2 regions of the Clostridium aquiflavi genome follow, and region 1 is predicted to be linked to the other one. Evidence: riboswitches for the same ligand, from Rfam matches in the RefSeq annotation. Region 1 holds a riboswitch; the other holds the start of a gene.
The links. A riboswitch is a leader RNA that binds a small molecule or an ion and turns the genes downstream of it on or off. The one in region 1 is predicted to bind FMN.

Region 1 (8,483 bases):
AAAAAAGTTGTTACAAGATTGGGTTTCACTAATGTAACAGGATTGCATAGCATTACAACAGCATGGTTTACCCCGAAGGGAGAATTGTTTCAAGTAGTAGAAAATAATTTATTTGCTACAAAAGATAATGAAAAAGATCCAATATTAATGTGGTTTTGGATGGAATTAAATGATAGTCATAAAAATAACTGTGGAATTTGGACAATTAAATTATTTATTGATGGAGAATTTGTTTTAGAAGATCAAATCAAATTGTTAGAAAACACTTCTTATACGGCTCAAGGAAAAATGAATTACTAAATACTGAAAGTGAAGTGATTAAATATGATAAAAGCTATCAATATTAACACAAATTTTAATGAAAACATAAATAATATAAATCAAAAAAATAGTAAAGTTCAAAGTAAAAAAACTATATCTAGCAATGAAAATAATATGAACATTGATGAATACAAAGCATCAATTTTAAAAGATGCTTCTACAGAAAATGAAGTGTCTAAAGTAAAAAATACAACTAAAAGTTCACTTGGAAACTTTTTTGAAGGATTAACATCTACTGCAAATGCGGTAAAAAAGGCAGTAACATCAGTAGTTGATAATGTAAATAAAACAATTATATCTGTAAGTGAAAGCGTTAAAAATACTGTGAATTCAGTTTCTAAAAGTGTAATAGATGCTTCAAATGCAATCAATAAGACTATAATGAACGTTTCTAAATCAGTAACAAATACTATAAATAAAACATCATCACAAATAGCTAGTACGGTAAAACAAGTAACAACTACAGCATCGGAATTGAAAGAAGCTGCTTTAAATGTAAAAAATGCTGTTACTGATATGATTAGTGTTGGAAGTAAGACATTAGTATCTGTATCTTCTGATGTATTAGAAGTATCAGGTAAGATTGGAAGCACTGTAGTAGGAGTTAAAATGGCGACAAGTAATCCTAATGATAATATAATAAAAAAGACAGTAGCAACTTTTAACATTGTAAAAAATGGAGTCGATTCAATAAAAGAGCCTATTGGTAGAATTAAAAATACTCTAGTTAAAGGGTATGAAGACATGTCTAAGAGTTATGGTGAAGTAGTGAATAATCTTAACAAATTAAAGGACTCATTGGATATTGCAAAAGATATTCCTAATACAATAATTTCTACTAGTAAAGATGTTATATCAAATGTAAAGTTTGTAGCAAGTGAAATTAAAGACGGAAGTATTAATGTATTTAATACTTTAAAGAGTACTACAACTGAAGTTAAAAATACTGTTTTCAATGGAATTGAAGAAGTAAGTAATACTGTTAAAGAAAATTATGAAAGCTGTAAAAATGATGTTACAGAATCAGTAGATACAATAAAAAATAATAACAGTATGTTTTCTCCAGAATTAGCATAATTAATATTACATCTGTTTAAGTAAAGTGTTGATATATGCATAAGCAAAGTTGATTTAGTAATTGAATTTAGGAACAATGTTAATTTGCCTAGTGCATATATCAACATATATTTAAAGTATATACATATCATAAAAAATTTTAAAAAAGTAAATAATATATATACTGTTTAAAAATGTGTTGTAAAAATTATTTTAAGAATATATAATGAATGTATAGTAAAAAATAATTTAATACTTATATCTTCAGGGCAGGGTGTAAATCCCTACTGGCGGTAAAGCCCGCGAGCTAAATTTATAGCAGATTCGGTGTAACTCCGAAGCCAACAGTATAGTCTGGATGAAAGAAGGTAACCTATTAGGAATTAAGATAGTTTTATTCTTAATAATTTAGTATATGCCCTGATGTATTTATGCATCAGTTTTTTTGTTTTTTAGAGAGTTATGAAATGTAATTTTTAGCATACAATTTATATAAAAATGTGCTTTAAGAAAACATAAAATCTAAAGAATAAAAATATTAAATTTAAGAACAACTTAATTTGTAATTTAATCTTACAAAGAGTAGTAAAACGTTATCTTAAGACTTAATAAGCTACACCAGGGAGATAATCTTTTGGGAGGCGTAAAAATGAACAAAAACACAAACAAAACAATTAAAATTTCATTATTATCAGCATTAGCACTTATACTTATGTACCTTGAAATTCCTTATCCAGTATTTCCATGGCTTAAAATTGATTTAAGTGATGTGCCAGCATTATTAGGAGCATTTGGATTTGGACCATTGGCAGGTGTAACTATAGAATTAATTAAAAACATATTGATTCTTTTAATTAAAGGAAGTCAAAGTGGATTTGTTGGAGAATTTGCTAACTTTTTAGTTGGAGTATCTTTAATATTACCAGCAGGAATTCTTTATAAAAGAAATAAATCTAAAGAATCAGCTATTTTAGGAATGATTTTAGGTGGAGTTTGTATCGAAATTATAGGAATTATCTCAAATGTATATTTGCTTTTACCAGCATATGGTATGCAAATGAGCAGTGCAGAATTATTAAGATATGTTACTGTGGGTTTAGTACCTTTTAATGGAATAAAAGCTATATTGGTATGTACATTAACATATGTTTTATATAAAAAGGTGTCTGTATCTATATTTAAGGCAGAACCTAACTTTGGAAGTCCAGAAAAAAACTCAAAGACTATAACTGAATGATTAAATATATAAAAATAATTCGTAGGCTAAATTAGCTTACGAATTATTTTTTTCATCTATACGCCACATAATTATTGCATCTTCTTTATTATCTTGATAATAATTTTTCCTCACTCCTTGCTCTACAAATCCATATTTTTTGTATAATTCTTGAGCAGGAATATTGCTAGCTCTTACTTCTAAAGTATAAGCATTACAATTAGCACTTTTAGTTAATTTAACTAATTCACCTAATAAAGCAGAAGCAACATTTTTTCTTCTAAAATTAGGATGTACAGCTATATTTGTGATATGGGCTTCATCTATTATTATCCAAGCGCCTATAAAACCTATAACTTTATCATCACATTTCGCAACTATATAATTAGCAAGAGGATTTGCTAATTCTTGAATATATGATTCTTTACTCCAAGATGTAGGGAAACTTAATAAGCTAATTTCTAAAACATCATCAATATCAGTTTCAGTCATTAAACTAGTTGTTAGTTTCACTTTTTAATTTCATCCTTTTTTCATATTCCCTCTCAGCTTGAGGTTTTTTTAAATAAAATGGAGCAGAGTTAGAATCATCATATTCACCATTTTTTAGTTTTAGTAGTCCTAATTCACCCAATGAAGAAGCTCTAACTAAATTAAGATGATTTGGTGGAAAGAAACAATTATTACAATTTTCTAATAGGTATTCCTTTGTATTATTAAGTCCATCACCAATGAACATAACATTTTCTCCTTTTTCATTAAGCATATCAACTAGCTCATTTATATCAAGAGCAGAGTAATCCATTATTTGTTCTAACTTTCCGTTACAAGATTTATATAAGGCAGTATAAACATTGTTTCTTAATGCATCCATTACAGGACAGATTATACCGTTAAATGGAGCAATACTATATGCAAGTGCATCAAGACTAGAAATACTTACATAAGGTTTATTTCCTCCAAAGCTTAATCCTTTAATTGTAGCCATTCCAATTCTTAAACCTGTAAAAGAACCAGGACCTTTAGATACTACAAAGCCATCTATAGAATCAATATCTAAATTACAGTTTTCTAATAAATTTTCTACTAAAGTCATTAATATAGTAGAGTGCTCTTTTTTATTGTTTAAAGTTATTTCTCCTAGTAATTTATCATCTTGAAGTAAAGCAGCAGTTGCAACTTTTGAAGATGAATCTATACTTAGTATAATCATATTTTTAACTCCTTTATATATTCATATTTTTTGCCGTAAGGTGTTAATGTTATCTTTCTATAATTATCACCTTTTTCTAAATCTTTTTCTATATTTATATGAAGAAACTCATCAGGAAGAATATCTTCAATATAATTTGCCCATTCTATGATAGACACACTATCAGAAAAAATATAATCATCAAATCCAATTGCATATATTTCATCAGGATCATTTACTCTATATACATCAAAATGATTTAATTTTAATCTTCCGTCATCATATTCATTTACAATTGTAAATGTAGGGCTTGTAATATCATCTTTTATATCTAAACCAAGAGCAATGCCTTTAGTTATATGAGTTTTACCAGTACCTAAATCTCCTGTTAGACAAATTATATCTCCTGAATTAAGTAATTTTCCTATTTCTATACCTAAGTTAGTAGTTTCATTTATGCTATAAACATTAAATTCCATAAAAAGAACTCCTTTCACTAGCATTTAAACTTAATTTGCTTTTATATTAAAAATTATTGCCATCTTTTTATTTTATCTAATTTCAATTATAAAATCAAAGCTTATAATTTTACTTATAAAAATTAATCTATAATAATATTATATTTAAAGTTAGAATAATAGGGCAAATTAATTAATATAAGTTAAAAAAGTATACAAAAATATACATAATAAATTAAATTTAAATAAATTTTATAATAAAAATATATACATTTAACATATTTAGTTGATATAATATTACTAGAGTTTTATTTGGAAATAATTTATATATATTTTCGGAGGAGATCGATTTGAAAAAGATTACCTTTATTATGATTGTAATAACTCTTACATTTTCTATAGGTATGGGAGTATTTGCGAATCCGTTATTAGCTAATACTGAAAATAATCAAAAAGAAGATAGAGAGAAATATTTAAATATAATGACTGTTAATAAACCACAATATAAAATGGTAAAGAAAATTGTTAATAATAAACACAATGTTCAATACATGATGACAGAAGAAAGAGATATTAATGAATTTAAGTACAATAAAGAGATTATAGAAAATGTATCTAATATGGATCTTTTTATTTATTCTGGAACAAGTTTTGAACCTTGGGCAAATAGTTTTATAGATGAACTTAAAAAGGGTAGTATGGGAATAATTAATTTATCAAGAGGTATGAGGCTTCTAAATTATGGTGGAAATGAATCATCAAAAGAAAACCCTTATTACTTTGAAGGAATAGATTCATATAAGATAGCTTTATACAATATAAAAGCTGCTGTTCAAGATAGAGACCCTAAAAATAGAGATTATTATGAAGAAAACTATAATAATGCTATAAAAGAATTAAATGTTCAAATAGAACCCTATAGTGAAAAAATAAAAGGATTAAAAGATTATACATTCCTAGCTTTAAATGATAATTTTGATTATTTAACTAAAGACTTAGGATTACATGTAGTAAAATTAAACAATTATGAAATATCAGAGTTTATAAAAGTTAATAATTTAGATGAAAAGAAACTAGTTATATTAAAAGATGGTACAGAACAAACTAATATGGATTTATCGAAATACAAAGTGGTGAATTTATGGAAGTATTACGGAAATATGTCTTTTGATGAGCTAATATTATACAACATAAAAGTATTAACAGATTTATTGTAGAAAATAGTTGATTTTTTAATAATCATGTTATATAATAAATACTGTTGTGAAGGGGTATGGCTCAACGGTAGAGTAGTGGTCTCCAAAACCATTGGTTCTGGGTTCAAATCCTAGTGCCCCTGCCAGAAAAGGTCGTAGCACGTTGTGTTGCGGCTTTTATTTTTTTGTCTAAAAATAAATGCTGTAAAGCCAGTGATAGAGCCATCTGACAAGGTGGTTAATATTAACATGTACTAGCTAATACTTATTTGTGAGGGGCAATAAGGGGCAAAAAAAGGGGCAAAGTTGTACGAGCTAGATTTAAAATGTGCTGGAAATTTTAAATTCTTAAAAGATTTTATAGAATTTATTAAAATAAATATAGATATGAATAATTATACTATTTAGTCAACAGTGTTATTAAAGCTGTTGATTTTTTTATTATAACAATTATCAAAGGAATTTATAATTTATATATAGAACTATAAATTATGGAGATGATATAAAATGAGTACTGTAAAAAATCAGCATTATGTGCCCAAATTTTATTTGAGGAACTTCTCTAATAATAATAAAAACATAGGAATGTTTAGATATAAAGATAAAAGTTATATTCCCAATGCTTCTATAAAGAGTGTCGCATATAGCAAATTTTTATATGGAGAAGATGGTGAATTAGAGCATTTACTTAGTAAATTTGAAAGTCAATGGGCAGAAATCATGAGAAAAATTATAAAATTAAATTTTGAGTCTTTAATAGAATTAGACATATTAAAACTTTATGATTTTATATTAATTTCAAAATCAAGGACAAAAAAAGTCGCAGATGAAACTAATTTTGTTTTAAATTATTTGAAAGAATTAATACCAGAGGAAGGAATACATAATTCAAGTTGTAATATGGATAGAGTAGATTTTGAAGAATCTATGAAGATACCAAATTTAATACCAATAACAGCATCATTAGAAAATAACAAATATATGTTTGATTTGGATGCAATTATTTTAGAAAATAAAACAAACTATGATTTTATTACATCTGATTCACCAGTGATATTTTACAATCAACTTTATATTTGGCGTAATTATAAAATAAATTATGGACTAGTTGCAAGTGGTTTACAAATATTTATTCCTTTAAGTCCTAAAAAAGTTTTATGTTTTTATGATTCAGAAGTATATAAATGCTTAAATGAAAGTAATGGTGTAATAAATTTAATATCAAAAAAGCAAATTACTGAAATTAATAAATTAACAGTTTATAATTCATATGATCAATTATTTTTTAGCTGTAATTCTAAGGAAAATTATATAAGTGAATTAGCTAGATATAAGACTTTGGAGAATTTAGAAGAAGTAGTAACAAACTATAAAAATAATAAAGATAATGGAGAGTTAATAAAAATTGGTAAAGATAGTATTCATGAGAAAATTAAATTAGATTTTTTTCAGATAAATAATAAATATAAAACTATTAAATTACCAAATAATTGTGGTGGTTTAAGAAGAACGTATGTTAAAGCACTTGAGTTTTATAAGAAAACTATTTAAATATTGTAATATAAGTTTTAATACTATTAAGATTAATACATGTTAAAAGAGACCGTTATTTCTAAACGGTCTCCATCATTTCTGCTAAGCCATCTAATTTAGATGCTGCTTTTTCTTTTATATTATCTAGGACATGAGTATAGGTATTCATTGTAACTGCAATATTACTATGGCCCATAAGTTTTTGTACTGTTTTTTCTCTTTCTCCAAGTTTATCCTCTCCTTTTTATACCTTAATAGCAAGAGTACAACCAGTTTGCAATTTGTTAATAGCCATAATGTTTACCTCCGTTAATTTGATTTCATATAGGATATATGTGTTTGGAGGAGGAGTTACATGATAAAGGAGAAAATTTTTAAAAAATATTTTTGTAATATATAAAGTTGTAGTCACTAGTAAAATGTTCTTTAAAATTTATAAGGATGTATTTACAAAATATTATATAATTAACTAATAGATAAATAGTAATTTGTGGAGGGAATGTGATGAATAAAATCGTAAAAGTTATAATTGATAGACCGTTAGGCTCATATCATCCGAAGCATAAAGATATATATTATTCTGTTAATTATGGATATGTACCTAGTATTATAGCACCAGATGGTGAGGAACAAGATGCATATGTTCTGGGAATAAATGAACCTATAAAGGAGTTTATAGGTGAAGTAGCAGCAATAATCCATAGAAATGATGATGTTGAAGAAAAATGGGTAGTTGTTCCGCAAGGAATGAAAATAACAAAAGTAGAAATACAAGAACAAGTTCATTTTCAAGAGAAATATTTTGATAGTTTAATAGAAATGCTAATTTAAAATTGATTATTATAAATTGTAATTTCAGGGGTGAGGCAATTATTAATTTAGGAAGAAAAACAAAAGTTCTATGAATTTATGTGCAACACATTCTTAAAATGAGTAGAATTTAATTCTATAAATTTCAATTTTGAGGTGAGATTATGAACCTGTTTATAATATTCAATTTTTCGTTGAGGTAATTATTAATATGAATAAAGAAAAAATAAGATTTTATACTATTGGAGAATTGTCTAAAATACTACAAATAAATAGTGAGACAATTCGATACTATGAAAAAATAAATTTGATTCCTAAACCAATGAAATTTAAAAATGGATATAAAAAATATTCTGAAATTTATATATACAGATTAAAGTTAATAAAAAAATCCAAATCATTTGGATTTACATTAAAAGAAATATCAGATTTCTTCTCTATTAGTTTAAATGCTGAAGATGGAGCTATCGACTTAGCAGATGTTATAGCTAACAAACTTAATGATATAGAAGAAAAAATATTAAATCTTAATAAAAAAAAGGAATTATTAATAAAATTTGAAGATGAAATGAAAGAATTAAACTGTCCAGTATTAGAAAAAGTAATTAAAGAAAATAAAAAAAAGGCTTGAGGTTGTAGTATACTCCATCTGATAAAATATTATTATTGAATTAGAATTATACTAAAATAATATGATTGGA
Region 2 (8,483 bases), on a different contig from region 1:
CCAATAAGGAGAGAAGTTGCAAGAATAGCACTTGAAAAGTTGATAGTGGATGGTAGAATACATCCAGCAAGAATCGAAGAGATGGTCGAAAGAGCAGTTAAAGATGTAGAAAATGATATAAAAGAAGAAGGGGAACAAGCGACCCTAGAAACTGGAATAAATGGATTACATCCAGAACTTATAAGACTACTTGGCAGATTAAAGTATAGAACTAGTTATGGTCAAAATGTATTAAAACATTCCATAGAAGTTTCATATTTAGCTGGTTTAATGGCTTCAGAATTAGGTTTAGATGTTACTCTAGCTAAAAGAGCAGGATTACTACATGATATCGGTAAAGCTGTAGATCAGGAGCAAGAAGGTCCTCATGCACTAATTGGAGGAGACCTTGCTAAGAAATATCATGAGCAACCATTGGTGATAAATGCTGTAGCAGCCCATCATGGAGATGTGGAAATGCAATCTTTAGAAGCAGTATTGGTTCAAGCGGCAGATGCTATATCAGCAGCTAGACCGGGGGCAAGAAGAGAAACATTAGAAGCATATATTAAGAGATTGGAAAAATTAGAAGAAATCGCAAATTCTTATGAGGGTGTAGAAAAGTCATATGCCATTCAAGCTGGAAGAGAAATAAGAATTATTGTTAAACCAGATAAAGTTGACGATGCTGGTACTGCTGAATTAGCTAGAAATTTAGTGAAGAGCGTAGAAGAACAACTTGAATATCCAGGACAAATTAAGATTAATGTAATAAGAGAAACTAGAACAGTAGACTTTGCTAAATAAAATTAAAAGATAAAATGTATAATTATTATACATTTTATCTTTTTTCTTTATAAAATATTATACTAAATAAAAGGAATTTAATAGATTGTATAGAATATATATTAATGTAAACGATTTTGTATAATGATTCTAGGAGGAATAATAAAAATGGAAGTATTAAAGGTATCAAGTAAATCAAATCCTAATTCGGTAGCAGGCGCATTAGCGGCAATAATAAAAGAAAAGAACATAGCGGAAATACAAGCAGTGGGAGCTGGAGCAATAAATCAAGCAGTTAAAGCTATAGCAATAGCTAGAGGATTTGTGGCACCAAGTGGAAAGGATATTATTTGTGTACCAGCTTTTACGGATATACAAATAGATGGAGAAGAGAGAACAGCAATAAAACTTATAGTACAACCTAGATAAGATAAAGAAGAGCTTGGTAATGGGCATCTTAATTATTTTTAAGTTGAAATTAATTACAAAACAGTATATACTAAAATGGTTGGATGCTATATTTATTAATTAATTTTTTGTAAAGAGGTGGATATAATGGTATCAAAAGAAGTTATAGTAAAAAGTTCATCAGGTCTTCATGCTAGACCAGCAACATTATTAGTTAAGAAAGCTTCAGGATTTAAGTCAGACGTTAGCATAGAATACAATGGTAAGAAAGCAAACGTTAAGAGCTTAATAGGAGTTTTATCTTTAGCTGTAACTAAAGATGCTGCAATAAAAATTTCAGCATCTGGAGATGATGAAGCTCTAGCAGTTGAAGAATTAGTAAGTTTAGTTCAATCTTTAGACGATTAATATTTATTAAAAAGAGATGTCCCTAAAAAGTATATAAATTTAGGAGACATCTCTTTTGTTATGTATAATATTCTAATTAAAATATAATTTTCCCCATAAGCAAATAGAAGAATAATATTATTTACTTATTGGGAAAATATTATAATAGGTATTTTAATTAATTTTTTTATTTAAATTATTATTGCATTTAAATAGCAATGACAGTAAATTTAATGATGATAAAAAAATTATTATATATATTATTCTTTGAATTATAGGTATTCCAAAAGAAAATATAGTTACTAAATTAATATTTAGTAAACCTATTAATCCCCAATTAAAGGCACCTAGAATAACTAAAATAAAAGAAATTTTATCGAATATATTTAATTTATACATTTTATTCACTCCTAACTTTAGAATACATTATGTTTATATATATGATTTAAAATAAAAAATAATAACATTAAGTAAATTTTTCAATAAAATACTATGAAAATATAAAAAATATGTTATAATACGAATGTTGAAATAAAAAAAATAAAATATATTCGTGTGGAGGTTTTTGTATGAGAAATTTATATAGCACACCATTAAATTCAAGATATGCATCTAAAGAAATGAGTTTTATTTTTTCAGATGATATGAAATTTACAACTTGGAGAAAGCTATGGGTAGCTCTTGCTGAAGGTGAAAGAGAACTAGGCTTAAATATAACAGAGGAACAAGTAAATGAATTAAAATCAAATATTAATAATATAAATTATGAAGAAGCTATAAAAAAAGAAAAAGAAGTAAGACACGATGTAATGAGTCATGTGTACGCATATGGGTTACAATGTCCAGCTGCTAAGGGTATAATTCATCTTGGAGCTACTTCTTGTTACGTAGGCGATAACACAGATGTAATAATAATGAGAGATGCACTTTTATTAATAAAAGATAAGATAGTAACAGTATTAAATCACTTAAAGAATTTTGCCATTGAATATAAAGATTTACCTACATTAGGATTTACACATTATCAACCAGCTCAATTAACTACAGTAGGAAAAAGAGCGACTTTATGGATGCAAGATTTAGTTATGGACATTGAAAATATAGATTTTGTAATACATAGTTTAAAACTAAGAGGAGTAAAAGGAACAACTGGAACTCAAGCTAGTTTTATGGAATTATTTGATGGTGATGAAGAAAAAGTTAAAAAATTAGATAAAATGATAGCAGAAAAAATGGGATTTGATAAGAGTTTTGGCGTTACAGGTCAAACTTATCCAAGAAAACTTGATTCAATAGTTTTAAATACATTATCAGAAATTGCACAAAGTGCTTATAAATTTAGTAATGACTTAAGATTACTTCAAAGTATGAAAGAGATGGAAGAACCTTTTGAAAAAAATCAAATAGGATCATCAGCAATGGCTTATAAGAGAAATCCTATGAGAAGTGAAAGAATTAGTGCACTAGCTAGATACGTAATAGTAGATGCTTTAAATCCAGCAATAACAGCAGGAACTCAATGGTTTGAAAGAACGTTAGATGATTCAGCTAATAAGAGATTATCAGTTGCAGAAGGATTCTTGGCTTTAGATGGAGTATTAAATCTTTATATGAACATAGCTGAAAACATGGTAGTATATGATAAAGTCATAGCATCACATGTAGCTAGTGAACTGCCATTTATGGCTACTGAAAATATAATGATGGAAGCAGTAAAAAGAGGAAAAGATAGACAAGAATTACATGAAAAAATACGAGTTCATTCTATGGCAGCAGCTCAAAGAGTTAAAGGTGAAGGATTAGATAATGATTTAATAGAAAGAATAATAAATGATAATTCTTTTGGACTTACTAAGGATGAAATATTATCAATAATAGATGCTAAAAAATTTGTTGGTAGAGCACCAAGTCAAGTAGTAGAATTTATTGATGAATATGTAAATCCTATTATAGAAAGTAATGAAAAAGCTTTAAAAATTAAGAGTGAAATAACAGTTTAAATAATTTAAATATATAGGATATCTTAGTTTGAATCATTCTAAGGTATCCTATATTATTGAGAAGTCTATTTAACCTAGTACATACATAAAGTTATACTTAAAACAAAGTGCAAAATTAAGAACAAATTTTAATATATTTCTAAGTTTCTTATTCTAGGATATAATATAGGGTAGGTTAAACTTAAAGGATAGTTTAATTTGTTATAGCTATGACAGCAGTATAAGTAATCTCCATCTGGAAGAATATGAGTTATTAAACCTGAGTGGAAGAATCGACCTATTTTAGGTGTATAAAATTGTATTATAGTACCCTTCTTTAAAGGAGAATTTTTATTAATTTCAAATCCAAGTTTATTTTTTATAATATATGAATGTAGCTCTTCAACTCTAACCCAAGCATTACTATAGGGTTTCCATGAATTTGAAGTCTTTAACCCACCAAAATGAATTGATTGAGAAATAAAATTTGTACAATCTCCACCTATACCATCAAAGGATGTATAATCTTTATTAGGAGTCAAAGCAAATTTTTCGGCGTATTCACAAGCTTTTAATGGATCATAAGAAAAACTTCTATCAGAAGTATAAGGTGTTCTGTAACAATTATTACTTTCAAGATATTTTTTATATAGACGATCTAAAACCTTTATTTTAGAACTCCAAATACCTATTTTATTAGATGAAATAATATTCATTATTTGTAGTAAATCTTTTTTTAGTATATCTTCATATAAATTAGGATCTTCCTCTTTATTAACTAAAAACATTATTTTTAATTTGTGATTACTTTTATTTGATATAAGTATATATTCATCTAATGAATATGATATTATACCTTTGGGTGAATTATTTAAAGTGAAGGATTGTAGGTAGTTAAATTTTATTTTGAGTAAATTGTGATTTTTTTCAAGTATGTTAAATTTATATTTAGTTTTTATATTGTTTATTTGTAAGTTCAATTTTTTTAGCCATAAAGAATTAAAGCATTTTTTTAAATATAAATCTTCAAAAATATTGTCGTTTACATTACATTTTTCTTTTTGAATTAAATTGAATTTATCATATGTAGTAGATAAAATTTTATGAAAATAATATAAATCTATTGATAACAATATATCACCGCCTAAAGAAAGTAGTTTTTTATAAATTATAATTAATTTATAAAAATACGTTTACAGATATATATGAACAAAGTTTATATATATTGCTAAAAAGTATTAAAATATATATTCTCATATAATGTGATATAATTAAGTGGTTCTATTACGTATAACACTTGCTGATAATATAATTAAAATATATAATATAAAGGTATTAAAAAATAAAGAATAATATTTTAATTATAAGATATTTTAATTATATTAGTGAATAATGAAACCTTATGAGAGATTTAAAAAAAGGAGTTATAGAAATAATGCAAAATTTACCTAACTCAATAGTTGAAAAATATGAAGAAATTCTTGGAAAGATAAAAGTCTTTTCAAATCAATATCTTAATGAACAATATGAAAAAGTTTGTATAAAAGCGTTACATGACTTAGGAATGAGCCATGAAGATTCATTGAAAAAAGGGAAAAGCTCTTCATGGGCAGCAGGAGTTGTTCATGCAATTGGAACAGTAAATAATTTATTTGATGTTAAAGAGGAGCCATATATTAAAGCTCTTGATTTATATAAAGAATTTGGAGTAAGTAATAGTACGGGCTCTATGAAATCAAAAGAAATAAGAAACTTATTAAATATATCAAAAGATGATGAAATATGGATAGTAAATTCTAATGATAAGAGCGATTCTTTAAATGATAAAAAAGAAGTAGAAGCTGAGAAAGAAGAAAATATTAGAATTACTGAAGAATTTATAAAAGCTCAAAAAATAATGAGAAAAGCATGGTCTGAAAAGAATTTTAATAAGAAGGTAAAACTTGCAAAAGAGGCTTTAAGTGTTTGTGAGTATTGCTCAGATGCATATATAATTTTATCTAAAGATGTAAGTTTAACTGATAATGATAAGAAAGAGTTATTAGAAAAATCAGTTGATTCAGGTAAATACATATTGGGCATTGACAGTTTAAAAACTGCATCTAAAGAATGTTTTAATAAAAAAGAAGCTCAACCATTTTTTGGAGCTAAATATACTTTGGCTATTCAATTATGGAAAATGGGTAAAAAAAATGATGCTATAGATAATGCATTTGAAATATTAGAATTTAATGAAAAAGACAACTTAATGGTAAGAGGAATATTGTCTAGTTGGTTATTAATTGAAAAAAGATATGATGATGCAGAAAAGTTATTTAAAAAATATGATAATGATTATTTAGCAGCAGTATCATATAATAAGGCTTTATTACGTTATAAAACAGGAAAAATAAAAGAAGCAGAAGATGCTATAAGAAAAGCATACAAGAAAAATTCATTTGTAATACCATATATATTGAAACAAAAGAAAATTCCTAAAGTATTACCTAGAATATCTAGATTCGGAAGTGATGCAGAAGCTATGCATTATATAAAATATAGTTTAGAAGCATGGAATGAATCTAAAGAAACTATTAACTGGATAAAGGAAATGAATGTAAATTTTAAAATTCAAAAATCAAATTAATAGATTATTGTAAAATATGAAAAAAGATTACGTGTTGACCTTTACATAATTAGAAGAATATGATAATATAAAAATATAAATTAAATATTAATCTTCAGGGCAGGGTGAAATTCCCTACCGGCGGTAAAGCCCGCGAGCTAGAAATAGCAGATTCGGTTAAATTCCGAAGCCGACAGTAAAGTCTGGATGGAAGAAGAAATTACTTATTTGATCTAATGATTATTAGGTTTTAATTCGTATTATTTAAATTGATTTTTACCCTGAACTTATATTTTAGTTCAGGGTTTTTTAATTTATAAGATAAAATATGATTTTTAATTATATCTAAATAATATTAAAATCATATATCTTTATTTTGATACGTTAAAATCATAATTCATTATAAATAAGATTATTATTAATCCCTGAAGTATTACACTTCAGGGATTTTTTTCTTTAGAACATTGTAAAAAAGGAAAATTTCATAAAAATTCAAATCATAATTAATTTAGGCAAATGAAAATAAATAACTCATGCCTATAAGTGGTTGCTATGATTTTTATATTAAGAAGAAGGTGAATTTAGTGAATGAGAAGTATATGGGGTTAGCATTAGAATTGGCTAAAAAAGGAATAGGAAAGGTTAATCCAAACCCTTTAGTGGGTGCAGTAATTGTAAAGGACGATGAGATAATTGGAATAGGATATCATGAGCAGTATGGAGGACCACATGCAGAAGTAAATGCCATTAACAACGCTACTAAGTTATTAGAAGGAAGTACGATATACATAACATTAGAGCCATGTGCACATTATGGAAAAACTCCTCCATGTGTAAATTTAATAATAGAGAAAAAAATAAAAAAAGTAGTAATAGGAATGTTGGATCCAAATCCAATGGTATCAGGAAAAAGTGTAAAAAAACTAAAAGAGAATGATATAGAAGTTATAGTTGGTATAGAAGAAGAGAAATGTAAAAAATTAAATGAATCATTTATTAAATATATAACATCAAATTTACCATTTGTTATTTTAAAAAGTGCAATATCATTAGATGGGAAAATAGCTACAGCTATAGGAGAGTCAAAGTGGATTACATCAAAAGAAGCAAGGAGAGATGGGCATTTATTAAGAAATAAATTGTCAGCTATTATGGTAGGGGTAAATACTGTTATTAAGGATAATCCAGAACTTACATGCAGAATAGAAAATGGGAGAAATCCAATAAGAATTATTGTTGATAGCACCTTAAGAATTCCATTAGATTCAAAGATAGTAAATAACTCTGATAGATTAACCATAGTAGCAACAACTAAATATGCTGACAAATTAAAAAAACAAAAATTAGTTAATAAAGGTGCAAGAGTAATAGAAATAATTGATAAAAATAAAAAAGTTGATTTAAAAGAATTGATGATATATTTAGGTAATTTAAAAATAGATTCTATATTAATTGAAGGTGGAGGAACATTAAACTTTTCTGCATTAGAAGAAAATATAGTTGATAAGGTAAGATTTTATATAGCACCTAAAATATTAGGTGGTGAAACAAGTAAAAGTAGTATAGGTGGACAGGGATTTTCTAAATTAAGTGATGCTGTAAAACTTAGAGATTTAACTTATGAAAAATTATCAGAGGAGATAGTTATAGAAGGATATATAAATAAATTGAAGTAAAAGGATGTGATTAATTGTTTACTGGAATTGTTGAAGAAGTAGGTAGTTTAGAGAAACTTACATTAGGGGGAGGCTTTGGAGTAATAGAAATAAGAGCCAATAAGGTACTGGAAAATACTAAAATAGGAGATAGTATTGCATCAAATGGTGTATGTTTAACAGTTTTGGAAATGACTAAATCTTCATTTAAAGCTAATGTAATGGGAGAAACCTTAGAAAAAAGTTCACTGGGAAGTTTGAAATCAGGAAATAAAATTAATCTTGAAAGAGCAATGAAATTAGAAGATAGATTTGGTGGACATATAGTAAGTGGTCATATAGATGGAGTAGGTAAAATAACCGATATAGAAAAAAAGGTCGATGGTACATGGGTTACTATATCTGCATCAAAAGAGATTTTGAAATATATTATATACAAAGGTTCAATAGCCATTGATGGCATAAGTCTAACAGTTGCATATGTTGATGATGAAAAGTTTAAAGTATCTGTTATACCGCATACTTTAGAAAATACAATTTTATATGAGAAAAAAGTTCAGTCAGTTGTAAATTTAGAATGTGATGTGGTTGGAAAATATATTGAAAAATTAGTAAATAACAAGGATGAAGAAATAAAAAATGAAAGCAATGTAACCATGGAGTTTTTAAGAGAAAATGGTTTTT

Region 2: linked by a shared signal. The riboswitch ahead of ribD (bifunctional diaminohydroxyphosphoribosylaminopyrimidine deaminase/5-amino-6-(5-phosphoribosylamino)uracil reductase RibD) and the one ahead of RGC78_RS01310 (ECF transporter S component) in region 1 are both predicted to bind FMN.

The regions. Positions count from the first base shown of each region.
Region 1 covers NZ_JAVJAN010000003.1:15,930-24,412, forward strand. The annotation lists gene RGC78_RS01300 (early set domain-containing protein) at 1-300, shown strand, start outside; gene RGC78_RS01305 (hypothetical protein) at 325-1,398, shown strand; FMN riboswitch at 1,634-1,751, shown strand; gene RGC78_RS01310 (ECF transporter S component) at 2,027-2,614, shown strand; gene rimI (ribosomal protein S18-alanine N-acetyltransferase) at 2,651-3,106, opposite strand; gene tsaB (tRNA (adenosine(37)-N6)-threonylcarbamoyltransferase complex dimerization subunit type 1 TsaB) at 3,090-3,806, opposite strand; gene tsaE (tRNA (adenosine(37)-N6)-threonylcarbamoyltransferase complex ATPase subunit type 1 TsaE) at 3,803-4,264, opposite strand; gene RGC78_RS01330 (metal ABC transporter substrate-binding protein) at 4,594-5,460, shown strand; tRNA gene RGC78_RS01335 (tRNA-Trp) at 5,511-5,585, shown strand; gene RGC78_RS01340 (DUF4238 domain-containing protein) at 5,947-6,990, shown strand; gene RGC78_RS01345 (inorganic pyrophosphatase) at 7,477-7,803, shown strand; gene RGC78_RS01350 (MerR family transcriptional regulator) at 7,994-8,413, shown strand.
Region 2 covers NZ_JAVJAN010000011.1:142-8,624, reverse strand. The annotation lists gene rny (ribonuclease Y) at 1-786, shown strand, start outside; gene RGC78_RS05235 (stage V sporulation protein S) at 934-1,194, shown strand; gene RGC78_RS05230 (HPr family phosphocarrier protein) at 1,321-1,581, shown strand; gene RGC78_RS05225 (DUF378 domain-containing protein) at 1,735-1,959, opposite strand; gene purB (adenylosuccinate lyase) at 2,130-3,560, shown strand; gene RGC78_RS05215 (amidase domain-containing protein) at 3,689-4,672, opposite strand; gene RGC78_RS05210 (DUF6398 domain-containing protein) at 4,975-6,165, shown strand; FMN riboswitch at 6,252-6,367, shown strand; gene ribD (bifunctional diaminohydroxyphosphoribosylaminopyrimidine deaminase/5-amino-6-(5-phosphoribosylamino)uracil reductase RibD) at 6,729-7,820, shown strand; gene RGC78_RS05200 (riboflavin synthase) at 7,835-8,483, shown strand, end outside.